Regions from separate parts of the Paraburkholderia sp. GAS33 genome, predicted to be linked through region 2. Evidence: predicted binding sites of a transcription regulator. Region 2 holds the regulator's gene; the other holds the start of a gene.

Region 1 (8,021 bases), on a different contig from region 2:
TCCGATGCTATGCCATAGCATCTCGCCGGCGGTGCCGATCAACAGCACGCCGATGACAAGCGTCGCGAGCGATGCATGGAAGCCGCCGTCGCTGCTGGGAGCACGCCGGCCGGAGGCCGCAGCCGCGCCGAGAAACAGCACGGCGATGACGACGCCGTCGGCGGCGAGATCGCTGAGCGTATGGATACCGTCAGCCACCAGGCCGTCGGAATGCGCGAACAGGCCAATGACAATCTGCATGGCCATCAGCACGGCATTCAGCACCGCACTCATATAAGCGGCCTTGAAGGAACTGCCGCGCGACTGTCGGGGACGCTCTGGCGGCGATGTCATTGGGAGGACGGTTTCGAGTGATTTCGAGTAGTGCAAGCAAACTAACCGTCCAACGTTGCGGGGATGTGACAGGTGGGGCGCGGTAGCAGGCTTCTGCCTGGCTCACGTCCACGCCATTGATCACGCTCAGGAAGCGTCCTGGCGCCGCGAGCCTCCGCCGACGCTCTGCCCCGCGTTGTGTTCCAGCTGCCAGTAACCCCACACCGACGCGAGCGTCACCAATCCGGCGCAGAGAAATGCGATGCGGAAGTCATCGAGCGTAAAGACATGCCCTGAGGTCTCGCCGTTGAACACGGCGGCACCGCGCAACGCCACCGCGCCGAAGGCAATGCCCAGGCCGATGGTCATTTGCGCCGCCGCGCTCCACAACGTGCTGGCCGCGCTCATCTGCGGCTGGGCGACGTCTGCGTAGGCGAGGGTGGCGAGCGTCGTGAACTGCATCGAGCGCGCCACGCCATATCCGAATATCACGATCAGCACCCAGGCGAGTGGTGCCTGTGGCGTCAGCAGGCCGCAGGCGATAATGAAGACGCCGGCTGCGGCGACGTCGACGATCGACACCATCCGGAAGCCATAGCGCTGCAGGATGCGCGTGGTCAACGCCTTCATACCCAGGTTGCCGAGCGCGCTCGCCAGCAGCAATAGCCCCGACTTGAACGCGGACAGACCGAAGCCGATCTGGAACAGCAGCGGCATCAGATACGGCACCGCGCCGATGCCGATACGTGTGAACGAACCGGTTATCACCGTCACCGAGAAAGTGGGAATTCTGAGCGTCGAGACGTCGATCAGCGGATGCGGATGGCGCTGTGCATGCCGGAATGCCACGAACCCGATCACCAGACCCGCTGCCACGAGGGCGCCCGCTATCCACGGATTTTCGCCGGGCTGGCTGGCGAGTTCGGCGCCGTACAGGATCGAAGTAAGGGTGGCGCCGCTCAGCAGCAGGCCGACGAGATCGAGCGGGCGGCGCTCGCTGCCTTTCAGGTTGGGCACCAGTGCGACCACTGCCGCCATCACCGCGATGCCGAACGGCACGTTCAGCAGAAAGATCCAGCGCCAGTTCGCGTAGGTCGTGATGAAGCCGCCGATCGGCGGCCCGACCACCGGTGCGACGATCGCCGGCCACGTAATGGTCGAGATGGCCTGCATCAGGCGGCTTTTCTCGGTGCTGCGCACCACGATCAGCCGGCCGACCGGGACCATCATCGCGCCGCCCATCCCTTGCAACAGACGCGCGGCGGTGAATTCCGTCACGTTTTGCGACATCCCGCACAACACCGACGCGACCGTAAACACGCCGATCGCGCTAAAGAAGACCGTGCGCGACCCGCACCGATCGGCAACCCAGCCGCTTACCGGGATGAAAATCGCCAGCGCCAGCATGTAGGCCGTCATGCCGAGGCTGAGACTGTTCGGACCCACGCCGAATGAACGCGCCATCTGCGGCAGGGCGGTGGCGATCACCGTGGTGTCCAGATACTCCATGAAGAAGGTCGCCGCGACGATATAGGGCAACCAGCCGATGAAGCCGGGGCGTTTCTGGGTGTCGGTCATCGCGGTCCGTTTGCGAGGAAAAAGTAGAAAAGTAGAAGTATTGCCGAAGACGGCCAAAGCCGGCATCCGGGGCCGGGATTTCTCCTGGAAGGAGAAATAGTCAAATCCAATGATGACGATTTAAACAATCAACTTTTTCTATTAAGTGGATCCAGACATACTGTCATCACTTTCTCAACCACGTACCAAAAGAGGACGCATCAGATGCCGATCATCAACAGCCAGATCAAACCTTTCAAGGCAACCGCTTACCACAATGGCGACTTCCAGACCGTTACCGACGAAACCCTGAAGGGCAAGTGGTCGGTCGTCGTGTTCTACCCGGCTGACTTCACGTTTGTTTGCCCGACCGAACTGGGCGACCTGGCCGATCGTTATGCCGAATTCCAGAAGCTTGGCGTCGAGATCTACAGCGTGTCGACCGATACGCACTTCACCCACAAGGCATGGCACGACACGTCGGACACGATCCAGAAGATCAAGTATCCGATGATCGCCGATCCGACACTGGCCATCTCGCGCAACTTCGACGTGCTGATCGAAGAAGAAGGCCTGGCGCTGCGCGGCACCTTCGTGATCAACCCGGAAGGCGAGATCAAGCTGTGCGAAATCCACGACAACGGCATTGGCCGTGATGCCGGCGAACTGCTGCGCAAGGTGCAGGCTGCGCAATACATCGCAGCGCATCCGGGTGAAGTGTGCCCCGCCAAGTGGACGCCGGGCGCTGAAACGCTGACCCCGTCGCTCGACCTGGTCGGCAAGATCTAAGCGCTCCCGCTTAGCTCGGCTTCATCGCAGTACACGCCACTCGCTGGCGTTTCTCCGTGCGGACGGTATCACGCGCAATGCAGCTTCATGTGCATACGGCCCGCACGGCTCCTCGCCACGCAATGTGGGTGGCGCCCGGAGCCCAACCCTCGTCACGGAATTCGAATAGCCATGCTGGATGCCAATCTCAAGACTCAGTTGAAATCGTACCTGGAAAAGGTCAGCCGGCCGATCGAGATCGTGGCCTCGCTCGACGACAGCGCCAAATCGCAGGAACTGCTCGCACTGCTGAACGACATCGCGACGCTGTCGGCGCGCGTCAGCGTGATCGAGCGGCGCGGCGACGCGGAGCGCAAGCCTTCGTTCTCGATCGGCGAGCCGGGTAAGGACACGGGCATCCGCTTTGCCGGCATCCCGATGGGACATGAATTTACGTCGCTGGTGCTGGCGCTGCTGCAGGTGGGCGGCCACCCGGTCAAGCTCGACGACGCGGTGATCGAACAGATCCGCGAGCTCGACGGCGACTATCAGTTTGAAACGTATTTCTCGCTGACCTGCCAGAACTGCCCGGAAGTCGTGCAGGCGCTGAACGTGATGGCGCTGATCAACCCGCGCATCCGCCACGTGGCGATTGACGGCGGGGTATTCCCGAACGAAGTGGAAGCGCGCCAGATCATGGCCGTGCCGACGATGTTCCTGAACGGCGAAGTGTTCGGCCAGGGCCGTAGCGGCGTAAAGGAAATTCTCGCCAAACTCGATACCGGCGCAGGTGCGCGTGCGGCCAAGGAACTGGCGAAGAAGCCGGTGTTCGATGTACTGATCGTCGGTGGCGGCCCCGCGGGCGCTGCGGCAGCGATTTACTCGGCACGCAAGGGCATCAAGACGGGCGTGGTTGCGGAACGCTTCGGCGGCCAGGTGCTCGACACGCTCGCGATCGAAAATTTCGTCTCCGTTCAGGAGACCGAAGGACCGAAGTTTGCCACGGCGCTCGAACAGCACGTGAAGAGCTATGAAGTGGACATCATGGACGTGCAGCGTGCTGAAGCACTGGTTCCGGGCCGCATCAATGAGGTACGTCTGGCGAGCGGCGCGGTGCTGAAGGCGAAGACGATCGTGCTCGCCACCGGTGCGCGCTGGCGCGAAATCAACGTGCCGGGCGAGCGCGAATATCGCAATCATGGCGTGGCTTACTGCCCGCACTGCGATGGCCCGCTGTTCAAAGGCAAGCGCGTCGCGGTGATCGGTGGCGGCAACTCGGGCGTGGAAGCGGCAATCGATCTGGCCGGCCTCGTGCGCGAAGTCACGCTGATCGAATTCGGCGCGCAACTGCGGGCTGATGAAGTGCTGCAACGCAAGCTGCGCAGCCTCGCTAACGTGACGATCGTGACGCAGGCGCAGACCACCGAGATCACCGGCGACGGCAAGAAGGTCAACGGGCTCGTCTACAAGGATTTGCGCTCGGGTGAAACGAAGCAGGTCGAACTGGAAGGCGTGTTCGTGCAGATCGGTCTCGTGCCGAACACCGAATGGTTGAAGGGCACGGTCGAACTGTCGAAGCACGGCGAGATCGTCGTCGATGCGCGCGGCGCGACGTCGGTGCCGGGCGTGTTCGCAGCTGGCGACGTGACGACGGTGCCGTTCAAGCAGATCGTCATCGCCGTGGGCGAGGGCGCGAAAGCATCGCTCTCCGCCTTCGATCACCTGATTCGCAATAGCGCGGATGACGAAGCGGAAGTCGAGGACGCTGCGGCGCTTGCGGAGGCCTAAGTTTTCTTCGTGAGCGGCAGGCGGTCCTGATTGGACTGACGAAAGCCAGCTGCCAGTTGTTGCCTTGCAATGAAGCCCGCCTTTGTGCGGGCTTCATTGTTTTCGGTTCCCGCATCGAAGCCGGTGGCGCTTGAACTCCATCGGCGCATCTATACACCCGTTTCATTCACACGCTTGACGCGGGCCCTCACGGCCGCGGCCCGCACTGCTTTGTTTGGAGTTCGCCGCCTGGATTCAATTCTTGGCGAAGTGGCTCGTCTCACCATATAAATCTGTGAATCGAAGCAGACCTTTCGCGGCAGCCAACCGTGTGCATTTCAACGCGTGCGAGTGGGCTTAAGGACGAAGGGCAACATAAAAGGAGACAGAGATGGCCTCTTCGCAAACGGCGCCCGCGCGTTGGGTCGACGGCAAGCGCTACCTTTGGCTGCTCGGTGCGCTGACCATCACGTTGCCGCTGCACGCGGCCACTCTTGCGCTGCTCACGGGCTGGCATATCTTCTGGTGGTTTGGTCCGATCTTTGTGTTCGGCATTATCCCGGTCCTCGACTACGCGATCGGCGACGACCCCAGCAATCCGCCTGAGGAAGTGGCGCCCGTGCTCGAGCGCGAGCGCTATTACCGGCGCATCGTCTGCCTCGCGACCTTCATCGAATACGTCTCGTTCTTCGGCGCAGTGTGGATCGTCGGAACCCATGTGCTCGCATGGTACGACTACCTGGGGTTTGCGCTCTCGCTCGGTTCGGCGACCGGCGCATCGATCAATACTGCTCACGAACTCGGTCACAAGACCGACCGCTTCGAGCGCTGGCTGGCGAAGGTCACGCTGGCGCCAGTCGCCTATGGACACTTCTTCGTCGAACACAACCGCGGCCATCACGTGCGGGTAGCGACGCCGCCCGATCCCGCCAGCGCACGCTATGGCGAGTCCTTCTGGGCGTTCCTGCCGCGCACAGTGTTCGGCAGCATCGCATCGGCGTGGCGGCTCGAAAAAGAGCGGCTCACGCGCAGCGGTCATTCGCCGTGGAGCTGGCGCAACGAGGTATTGCATGCATGGGCGATGACCGCAGTGCTATGGGGCGCGATGATTGTTCTATTCGGCAAGGTCGTGATTCCGTTCCTGCTGATCCAGGCGATATACGGCGCCTCGCTGCTCGAAGTGGTCAATTATCTCGAGCACTACGGATTAGGCCGCAAGCAGTTGCCGAACGGCAAATACGAGCGCTGCCGCCCTGAGCATTCATGGAACAGCAATCGCGTCGTCACCAACCTGTTTCTTTACCAATTGCAACGCCATGCGGATCATCACGCCAATCCGACGCGCTCGTTTCAGGCACTGCGTCACTTCGAAGGTGCGCCGCAATTACCGTCCGGTTACGCGACGATGATCATGGTGGCTTATGTGCCGCCGCTGTGGTTCCGCGTGATGAATCCGCGTGTGGTCGCGCATTATCGCGGCAATATGGAGCACTCCAATATTAAACCCGCAATACGCGAACGCGTGCTGGCAGAATTTTCCGGAGCGGTTACGAGTTGATGTTTGATTCGCCATTCGCGAACATCAAACGTTTGCGCCATAAAGGCCATATTTACCGATTAAAAAAAGAGACCAAAGCCGCACAAGGCCTGGACGCGATTGATAAATTTATCGCTTAAGAAATTCGCTGCGCTGCCGAAAACAGAGCTATTAACCGGGTGGAACATTTCTCCTGCGCGGGGAAATCCTGGGTTCAAGCAAACCGGAAATGCGCCGTTACATGCACTCGGCGCAGGTCAATCAGGCTTGCACCAATCAAGAACATAGAATCTCTCCGGAGAGGCGCAGCCATGCGCGCCTGCTCCGGTGCGGATTATCGAGAGGGGCACCGCTACGCTGAACGAACTGGTCCGGCGTGGAAGTGCAGCAGTTTAAATCCGCGTTTGAAACGGAGAGGCCATGTTTGTTGCGATCGGATGGGTATTGGTGTTGGGGTCGGTGATCGGTAGTTTTATCGGCGTAGGAGGACATCTTCCTGCCCTGGTTCAACCATTCGAACTCCTGTGTATTTTCGGTGCGGCGATAGGGGCGTTTGTCGTCAGCAATCCAGTCACGACGCTGAGAAAGACGCTCAAGAGTTTGCCTACCTGCTTCAAGGGCGGCGGTTATACAAAAGAGAAATATCTCGAACTGATCGCGCTGCTGTTTGAACTGCTCCAGAAGGCACGCAAGGAAGGCATGATGTCCCTCGAGGCGGATGTCGAGGCGCCCGAACAAAGTGCGCTGTTCCAGAAGTATTCGCATGTTCTGCAGGATCATCATCTGCTCGACTTTATCGTCGACTATCTGCGCATGATGTCGAGCGGCAACGTGAACGCGCTGGAAATGCAGGACCTGATGGACGAGGAACTGGAGACGCATCACGCGGAGGCCTCCGTCGCGGCCAATGCGATCCAGAAGATGGCCGACGGCTTGCCGGCGTTCGGCATTGTCGCCGCGGTGATGGGCGTGGTGCATACGATGGGCTCGGTGGGAGCCGCACCCGCGGTGCTTGGGGAGATGATCGCCGGTGCGCTGGTGGGCACTTTCCTTGGCATTCTGCTCGCGTATGGATTCATCGGGCCGCTCGCCGACCTGCTCAACGCCAAGGGTCGCGCCGCCGCCAAACCGTTTCAGTGCGTCAAGGCCGTGTTGCTCGCCTCGATGAGCGGCTACGCGCCGCCCGTTGCGGTGGAGTTCGGCCGCAAGGTGCTGTTTACCGCGGACCGGCCGAGCTTCAAGGAGCTCGAAGACGCGGTGCGCGCCACCAAAATGCCCAAGGCGGCCTGACCAGGATGAGGGAGACGAGTCATGGCTGAGAACCGGTCGGGCGGTAGCGCGGGGGAGGCGTCGGCGCCTATCGTGGTGCGGCGTCTGCGCAAGGGTGCGGCACACGAGGCCCATCACGGCGGTGCATGGAAGATCGCCTATGCCGACTTCGTAACGGCCATGATGGCGTTTTTTCTGCTGATGTGGCTGCTGGGCTCGACCTCGCAGTACGACAAAGAGGGCATCGAGGATTACTTCAACACGCCGCTTTCCACCTTGCTAGGCGGCAAGGAAGGCACCGGTGCGGCGCGGCCGAGCGTGGTGCAAGGCGGCGGACGCGACGCCTCGGACAGCCGGCCGGGCGTGGCGCACAAGAATCAGGTCCAGCCCGCCCCGCCTACGGTCAGCCCGCCCGCCATGCAGATGGATGCGCAGCGGCTCGCGCAGCTCAAGGCGAAAATCGGTGCGTTGATCGAGCAGACGCCATCGTTGCACGCCTACAAGGAACAGATTCGTCTGTCGATCACCGACGAAGGTTTGCGTATCGAGATCGTCGATTCGCTGAAGCGGCCGATGTTCGCCTCGGGTAGTTCGAAACTGGAGGACTACGCGCTGACGATCCTGCAGCAGATCGGCGCGTCGCTCAACGACGTGGACAATCGCGTGTCGATTGCCGGCCATACAGACGCCGTGCCTTACTCGGGCGGCACCGCCGGCTATTCGAACTGGGAGCTTTCCAGCGACCGCGCCAACGCCGCAAGGCGCGCGCTGGTGGCAGGGGGCTTAAGGGAGGACAAACTGTTGCAGGTGC
Region 2 (8,021 bases):
CCTGGAACTGCGCCCCAATGGTTACCGGATTGCGCTGAAGGGCGTCGAGGTCGGCGTCGGCGAGGCCTATCCGGGCCAGTGGCTGGCCATCAATCCGGGGCAGGTGAGCGCGGCGCTGCCGGGCACGCCGACTCAGGATCCTGCGTTCGGCCTGCCGGCCATCTGGATCGACACCAATCTGCGCGAGCAGGCCCAGGTGTACGGCTATACCGTGGTGGATTCGAGCACCGTGGTCGCGACGCACCTGAATCACCTCGTGGTCACGCACGCCTCCGAGCTGCTCGGCCGCCGCGAAATCCAGGCGCTGATCGAGCGCATGCAGAAGGACACGCCGTCGCTGGTCGACGATCTGATCCCGAAGGCGCTTTCGCTCACCACGCTGCAGAAGGTGCTGCAGAACCTGCTGGAAGAAGGTGTGCCGATCCGCGACCTGCGCACGATCCTCGAAGCGCTGTCCGAGCACACGCCCAAGGTTACCGACGCGCACGAGCTGACGGCAGCCGTGCGTCTGGCGCTGGGCCGCGCGATCACGCAACAGTGGTTCCCAGGCACCGGCGACATGCAGGTCATGGGCCTCGACTCAAACCTTGAACGGGTACTCTCGCAGGCGCTTTCGACTGGGGCAAACCCTGGTCTCGAACCGGGTCTCGCGCACACGCTGATGACCGAGACGCAACAAGCCATGACGCGCCAGCAGAACCTGGGGCTCGCGCCGGTGCTGCTGGTGCAGCACGCGTTGCGGCCGATGCTGGCGCGCTTCCTGCGCCGCAACCTGCCGCAGCTGAAGGTGCTGTCGTATGCGGAGGTGCCCGACACTCGCAACGTCAAGGTGGTGAATCTGATAGGCGGGAAAGGCTAACCCGCTCACGCTTCAGACCGGCGCTTCAGGCGCCGGTTTTCATTTGGGGACCCTTGCAGCGCGGCCCCGGCGTACTACCCATCACGCGAATTGCCTGCTTTTCCCTGTCTTTATCAAGCGATGGTCTCTCGACATCTTTCGCAATAATCGATCTCAATGGAAAGCGGTATGTCGCCGGTCCGTCAACCTCATCGGGGGTCCAGCTTGAACATTCGTAAATTTGTCGGTGCTACCAGTCGTGACGCGCTACGCCTCGTTCGTGAGGCGTTGGGCCCAGACGCGGTCGTGCTGTCGAACCGCACGATCGAAGACGGCACCGTCGAGATCGTGGCGCTCGCCGATAGCGAGCTCGCGGCAATCGCTCCGAAGGCGCGTAACGGCGCGAATAACGGCAGCAGCGCAAACAGCGCGGCCCCTGCGATGAGCCCGGCAGCACCGGCACCGCGCAGCACGCCGATGATGCAGTCCAATCCGTACGCGAGCGGCATGCCGGACGTGTTTTCGTCGGTGTTCGGCGCAAGCCCGGAAGCCGGCACGGAGAGCATGTCGGCCAGCAACGCGCCGGCACAAGCCGCTGCACCCGCACAGGCAGCCGTAACGGAAGAGCCGGCCACGGCCTCGCCGTACGCTTCGTCGGCTCAGGCCGCACCGCTCGCGCCGCAGGCTCAAGCCGCTCACGCGGCGCAAAGCGCGCCTTCGATGCAAGCCGCACCGCAGGCGCAGATGCCGCAGATGCCGCGCTCGGGCGACGACATCCGCGCCGACGTGCTGAAAGCCGCCGGTGTCCCGGCGCCGCAGTTTATGCCGTTCTCGCCGGCCACGCCGCGCACGATGGCGGAAACGAATCCCTGGCTGATCGACCACGCCCGCAATATCGCCGGCAAGCAGCAAGGTGCCTACAGCGCACGGCCTTCGTCGATGACACCGGCCGCCGCGATGGCCAAGGGCCTCGGCGCACCGGTCGACATCCAGGTCGGCACGCGTCAGCCGTCGAACCTCGCCGACACGCCCGACTGGGCCCGCGAAGCCGCACAACTCGCCGCGCGCCGCGCTAGCAGGAAGCCGAGCCCGGCCACTCCAGCGGACGACGCACGTGCCGCAGCCAGCACCACCGCCAGCGTCACCGAAGCGATCAAGGCTCGCATGGAGCAGGTCGTCAACGAAACGGTGATGAGCGAGCTCTCGTCGATGCGCGGCATGATGGAGGAACACTTCGCCGGTCTCCTGTGGGCCGACCGCCAGCGTCGCAGCCCGACGCGCGCCTCGCTCACCAAGCACCTGTTCGCCGCCGGTTTCTCCGCGCAACTGGTGCAGATGATGGTCGACAACCTGCCGCCCGAGATCGACAACATGGAAGGCGGGATGGACTGGGTGCGCAACGTGCTCGAGTCGAACCTGCCGATCATGGAAAACGAAGACGCGCTGATGGAGCGCGGCGGCGTGTTCGCCCTGATGGGCCCGACGGGTGTCGGCAAGACCACGACCACGGCCAAGCTTGCCGCGCGTTGCGTGATGCGCTTCGGCGCCAGCAAGGTGGCACTCCTGACGACCGACAGCTACCGGATCGGCGGTCACGAACAACTGCGCATTTTCGGCAAGATCCTCGGCGTTTCGGTTCACGCAGTGAAGGACGGCGCCGATCTGCAACTGGCGCTCGCCGAGCTGCGCAACAAGCACATCGTGCTGATCGACACGATCGGCATGAGCCAGCGCGACCGCCTCGTCTCCGACCAGATCGCCATGCTGTGCCGCGCCGGACAACCGGTGCAGCGCCTGCTGCTGCTGAACGCAACGTGCCATGGCGACACGCTCAACGAAGTCGTGCAGGCCTACCAGCGCGGGCCGGATCAACAGCCGCTCGCCGGCTGCATCCTCACCAAGCTCGACGAGGCGACCAACCTGGGCGGCGTACTCGACACGGTGATCCGCTACAAGTTGCCGGTGCATTACGTCTCGACCGGGCAGAAGGTGCCCGAGAACCTGTACGTCGCAACGAAGAAATTCCTGATCAAGAGCGCTTTCTGCATTCCGCGCGACAGTTCGCCGTTCGTGCCGCAGGACGACGATATTCCGGCGTTGCTTTCGGCGCTCTCAGCACGCTCGACGGCCGAACTGCACGAGGTCCGCTTTGGATAAGGTCGTCTCGGATCAGGCAGAAGGACTGCGGCGCCTGCTGGCCCGCAGCGGTTCAAGAGTGCTGGCGGTAACGGGCGGTTCGACCAGCGTTGGATGTACCACGACCGTCGTCAATCTGGCGGCGGCACTCGTGGAGCAGGGCAAGGATGTCCTCGTAATCGACGAGTGCCTTGGCGATTACTCGGTGGGCGCCATGCTCGGCGGCGTACAGGGGGCGGCCAACTTCGCCGCCGTGGTACGCGGCGAGATATCGCTCGACGCCGCCGTAGCGCGTCATGCACTGGGCTTTTCAGTGCTGAGCGCCTCGCGCAGCAATCGCGAAGGCTACACGGCGGCGCAACTGAGTGTGGTGCTGGACGGTCCCGCGGACATCGTGTTGATCGATGCGCAACTCGACCGGCTCGGCCAGCTCTCTGCGCTGGCGATGCAGGCGCACGACCTGTTGATCGTCACGCGCGTCGCTGCGCAGGCGATTACCGATGCGTATGCCTGCATGAAGCGGCTGCATTACGCGCACGGCATCGGGCAGTTCCGGGTGCTGGTGAACCATGTGCATAGCGTCACCGACGCGCACACCGCTTTTGAAAACCTCGCGGGGGTGGCGGGGCGTTATCTGACTGTGTCGCTGGAAGGCGCGGGCTGTATCGCCGCCGACCCGCGCATGGCCCGGGCGCTCGAACTGTCGCGCTGCGTGGTCGACGCGTTTCCGTCGACCCCTGCTGCGCGGGACTATCGGCACCTCGCCGCCGAATTGCAGTACTGGCCAATGCGGCCAGCGATGTCGTCACGTCACCAATGGGTGGCGCCGGCGGCAGTAACAGCGGCGCAACACGCCGACCAACCGTCTGTGCAGCACGCCTGAAGGGCGGGGCGCGGACAAGGGGAGCACGATGTACAACGCTCAGGGAAAGATTTCCCAAGCCGAGGTTCTGACCAAATACGCACCGCTGGTGCGGCGGCTCGGCTTGCAGCTGGTGGCGAAGATGCCGGCGAGTGTCGATCTCGACGATCTGATTCAGGCCGGCATGATCGGCCTGCTCGATGCTGCGAGTCGCTACAAGGAAGACCAGGGCGCGCAGTTCGAAACGTATGCGAGCCAGCGGATCCGCGGCGCGATGCTCGACGAGTTGCGCAGCAACGACTGGCTGCCGCGCAGCCTTCGCCGTACCTCGCGTGAGGTGGAGACGGCTGTGCATCAGGTCGAACAAACACTCGGCCGTTCGGCGAGCGAGACGGAGATTGCCGGTCACCTCAAGATGCCGCTCGACGAGTATCAGGCGATGCTGCAGGACCTGCATGGCAGCCAGCTGATCTACTACGAAGACTTCGATCGCTCCGCCGACGACGAGCCGTTCCTCGACCGCTACTGCGTCGATCATTCGGACCCGCTCTCGGCACTGCTCGACGAAAGCCTGCGCTCGGCGCTGGTCGAAGCGATCGAGCGTCTGCCGGAACGCGAAAAGCTGTTGATGTCGCTCTACTACGAACGCGGCATGAATCTGCGCGAGATCGGTGCGGTGATGGAAGTTAGCGAATCGCGGGTTTGCCAGCTGCATAGCCAGGCGGTTGCACGGCTGCGCACGCGCCTGCGCGAGATGGCCTGGGCCAAGGCTGAAGCGGAGTAACACCACGGCGGCCGGCGGTTCACCGCCGTTACCCGCCGCTCATGATTCAAGCGCAATGAGCGCCGTCCCGATGTAAAGGGACGGCGCTTTTTTTGTGCTGAGAGGAAAGCAGGAAAAGTGCGGCAAGCGCAGGTGGCGGACAGGCGCCAAACGGCAGGCTGCGCCGAGTTGGTCTGAAAACGGTCAGACCGACTCAGCGAGCATTCAGGACAGACTGGATTGGAGTTCGATGAGCGGGGGAGCGTCCGGAATTACAGGCCGCCGAACCCTGGCACTCGTCCATCCGGCCCATACAGCGAGGGCTTTTTCGGACGCACCTGCAGCACCTCGAGGGCGCGCTGGTTGTATTCCATGCGGGTGCGGATCAGCACACCGTTAGTCTTGTTGGAGCGGCGTGCGCGCTCTACCGATTGCTGCAGCAACGACCACTGCTCGGCGAGCTTCGGGTCGCGCCCGGCGGCTAGCTCGATGCCGTTCCAGCCGGCCGGCAGACCCATTTCGGCGAGCTGCGCGTCGCGGATCTTCTCGAGCGAGGCCAGCTTGCCGACCAGTTCGGTTTTCTTTTCGACAACCGGCCGCAACATCTCGGCCGGTTCCACCTGGGTTAGCGCTTTCTGCTCGATAGCCAGAACAGAAGCAAATTCTTCGATGGTCGAGTACTCATCGATCACAGTGGCAAGCAGCGCGTCTTTCATCACAAGTCGCTCTCACGGCGCCCGTACAAAGCGTGCGGGCCGGGTTTCAAGGTGACGCCTCGCGGCGTCCAACCTCAATTGCCGGTCGCCGGGGCTCTCGTTTGCAACAAACTGCGCGTCGTGTCGAGCACGCCGTCAGCAATCTTGCCCGGATCGATCGTCAGCGTGCCGTTCTTGATGGCCTGCTTGATCGATTCGACGTGAGCGGTGTCGATGTCTGCCGAACCCGATGCCGCCAGGCTGCGCAGGCTGGACGACAGGCCCGACAAGCTCACATTCGCGTCGCCACCCGAGCCGGTGGCGGCTTGCGCGGCGGCTGCCGCGCTTTGGGCGGTCGAAGCCGCCGGGGCCGAGCTGTCCTGCTGGGTACGCGTTGCCGCGCTGCCCGTCAGACTGTCCGGCATGCTATTGGTGGTGGAATCGATTTTCACGATTGGCTTCCTGAACTATTTGATTCCTTTAACGGCATTCAAGAAACCAAACTTTAGCTCAATCGATGTATCCGTTTGTAACGGCCCCACCGGCCGCCTTCTTCCCCCAAAACCCTTTGAACGCCACTGTCACGGGCGCCATTTTCAGGTTCAGATCCCCGGGCATCTACATCTGGATCTGAACCGTCGAACTGTCCTTCACGATTCCCATCAGGATCTGCCCGGTTGAGGTTTTCACCCTGACTGGTTGCCCTGGCGTCGCATTGCTGAGCGCGCTGCCTTCCGACGAAATCGAGAAGCCGTCGCCCTGCGCCACCACCCGCACACTCTGTCCGGCCGTCACCTGGGCGGCGCTCTTCAGCATGTCCTGACGCAGCGGAAAGCCCATACTCACGCGCATCAACGTGACCGAACCGACTGCCTGCGACGGCACGGTGACGATCGACGCCGGCAGCATGGTCAGGTCGCCGTCGCGAGGAACCAGATCGGCGTCGGAAATCACCTCGCCAGGCATCATTGCCCGCGCGGCGACGTAGTAAGTCGCATGGATCGAGACTTTCGCCTGCAGCCAGACCGTCCATGGGTGGCCACTCGTGCAGCGCACCGCCACCGTCGTGCGGCCCCACAGTCGCGCGCCGGGCGGCATGAACGCCTGCAGCGTGTCGCAGGCGGCAAGCCCGCGCGGGAAAGCCTGGGCAACGCTCAGTTCCACCTGGCCCGGCAGGCCATTGGCCTGCTGTTTGAGAAAGTCCAGCGCGGCGGCGTGGATCAGCTGGCCGTCTTCCTGACCTTCGGGCACGGGCTGGCTGGCCTGAGCCGGCTGCGATGCCTGAATTGCGGCAGCAGTCTGGAACGGTTGAACCCTGGAGGCGGCCAGCACCGGCTTGGGCGCCGGTTGCGGAGTCTGCGCTCGCTGCAGCGCCTGAACGGCCTGAGCCGCCTGAGCCTGTTGCAGCGCCTGAATTGCCTGCGCGCGCTGCGCGGCTTCCGCCAGCGCCTGCGCCTGATTCTTTACGGGGAGTGTCGTTTGAGCCGGCGCGGCAGCAACGTGAGGCGCCGGATTGCGGCCTGCCGCGCTCGCGCCCAGTTCGGGCGGCTCGCCGCGCGAAGCGAGGCTGTCGATTTCGACGCTGCTCGCAGCGGTCACGGCGGGTGTCACGGCCGGTACGCCGACAGGTGCGGCAGCCGGGGCGGCATTCACGGGCCGCAGTGCGGCGCCGTACGTCGCACGCGCCGGCATCGACGTGACGACCACCGGCACGACCTGGCTCGCGGCGAGCGCGGGATTCATATTGACGCGGGTAAGGCTGGCCGTATTCGCCGGGCTGGCTTGCTGGATGACCGTCGTGTTCGCCGGAACATTTGGCGCGCCGGACGCGGATGCCTCATCGGTACCCGGAATCACAATGGCACCGCTCGCGTTCGACAGCCTGGTAAAGCGATCGGTCGCTTGCGGCGTCGAAGACTGCGCAGGCGGTGCGAGCGTCGCCGCGAGCTGCGGATTGATCGTCCGCGGGCTGGCATTGCTGGAAGTCGCCATCGCGGTCATGCGCGCGAGATCGGCCGGGTTCTGTTCGCCCGGACCGGGAATCACGATCGGGCCGCTGGCCTCCTGGGCCAATGCCGCAGACGCACACCACGCACCCGCCACGGCACACACCAGCCAGGCGGCAGTGTGTCGTGCAACGATGCGGCGCCGCGGCGGCAGCACATCGAGAGTGGATCGGGCCATCGTGCATCTCCAGCGTGAGGCAAGGGTACGAGTTGCATTCTAGTGACGCGGCTCCCGGCGCAAACGTTGAATAGAGGCGACCTTCCCCGGTTATTCAGAAGATTGCCGCTTGCCTGCCCCGCCTAAGATGCATCTCATGCAAAAAGCCCTTTTGGGTCGCCGCAGATGTTGTGCTCCCTGATCGAGCGCCAGACGCGGGAACGTTATCCGGAGATTTTTCATGCTAGATAAACTCGATGCCGAATTCGCCTTTGGCCGTCAGGCGCTCGATGTCCGCTCTTACCGGCAGGAACTGCTGTCGTCGAACATTGCGAACGCCGACACGCCGAACTACAAGGCGCGTGACGTCGATTTCTCGTCGACGCTCGCGGGCGCTCTGAGAAAGACGGACGGCAGCAGCACCGGCACCGGCGCATCGAACAACTCGACGCTGGCGATGGCGCAACCTGCCGGCGTGACGAGCGGCATGACGATGGCCTCGACCGAACCGGGCCACATGGCCGGCAAGGCCAGCCTGATTGCGACCGGCGGTCCGAGCGACGA

What was found. The regulator FliA, encoded in region 2, starts transcription of late flagellar genes. The targets are predictions, from matches to a motif close to CTAAAGTTTNNNNNNNNNNNGCCGNTA.
Region 1: a site for FliA is predicted at 6,155-6,181, ahead of motA (flagellar motor stator protein MotA). Genes of this name have one in related genera too.

The regions. Positions count from the first base shown of each region.
Region 1 covers NZ_JBNDMP010000001.1:1,020,336-1,028,356, forward strand. Annotated here, with positions in the region: gene P3T24_RS04675 (cation diffusion facilitator family transporter) at 1-273, opposite strand, end outside; gene P3T24_RS04680 (MFS transporter) at 460-1,890, opposite strand; gene ahpC (alkyl hydroperoxide reductase subunit C) at 2,095-2,658, shown strand; gene ahpF (alkyl hydroperoxide reductase subunit F) at 2,830-4,425, shown strand; gene P3T24_RS04695 (alkane 1-monooxygenase) at 4,796-5,962, shown strand; gene motA (flagellar motor stator protein MotA) at 6,362-7,231, shown strand; gene motB (flagellar motor protein MotB) at 7,253-8,021, shown strand, end outside.
Region 2 covers NZ_JBNDMP010000005.1:17,025-25,045, reverse strand. Annotated here, with positions in the region: gene flhA (flagellar biosynthesis protein FlhA) at 1-859, shown strand, start outside; gene flhF (flagellar biosynthesis protein FlhF) at 1,064-2,995, shown strand; gene P3T24_RS16630 (MinD/ParA family ATP-binding protein) at 2,988-3,857, shown strand; gene P3T24_RS16625 (RNA polymerase sigma factor FliA) at 3,886-4,620, shown strand; gene P3T24_RS16620 (flagella synthesis protein FlgN) at 4,872-5,315, opposite strand; gene flgM (flagellar biosynthesis anti-sigma factor FlgM) at 5,390-5,746, opposite strand; gene flgA (flagellar basal body P-ring formation chaperone FlgA) at 5,913-7,478, opposite strand; gene flgB (flagellar basal body rod protein FlgB) at 7,699-8,021, shown strand, end outside.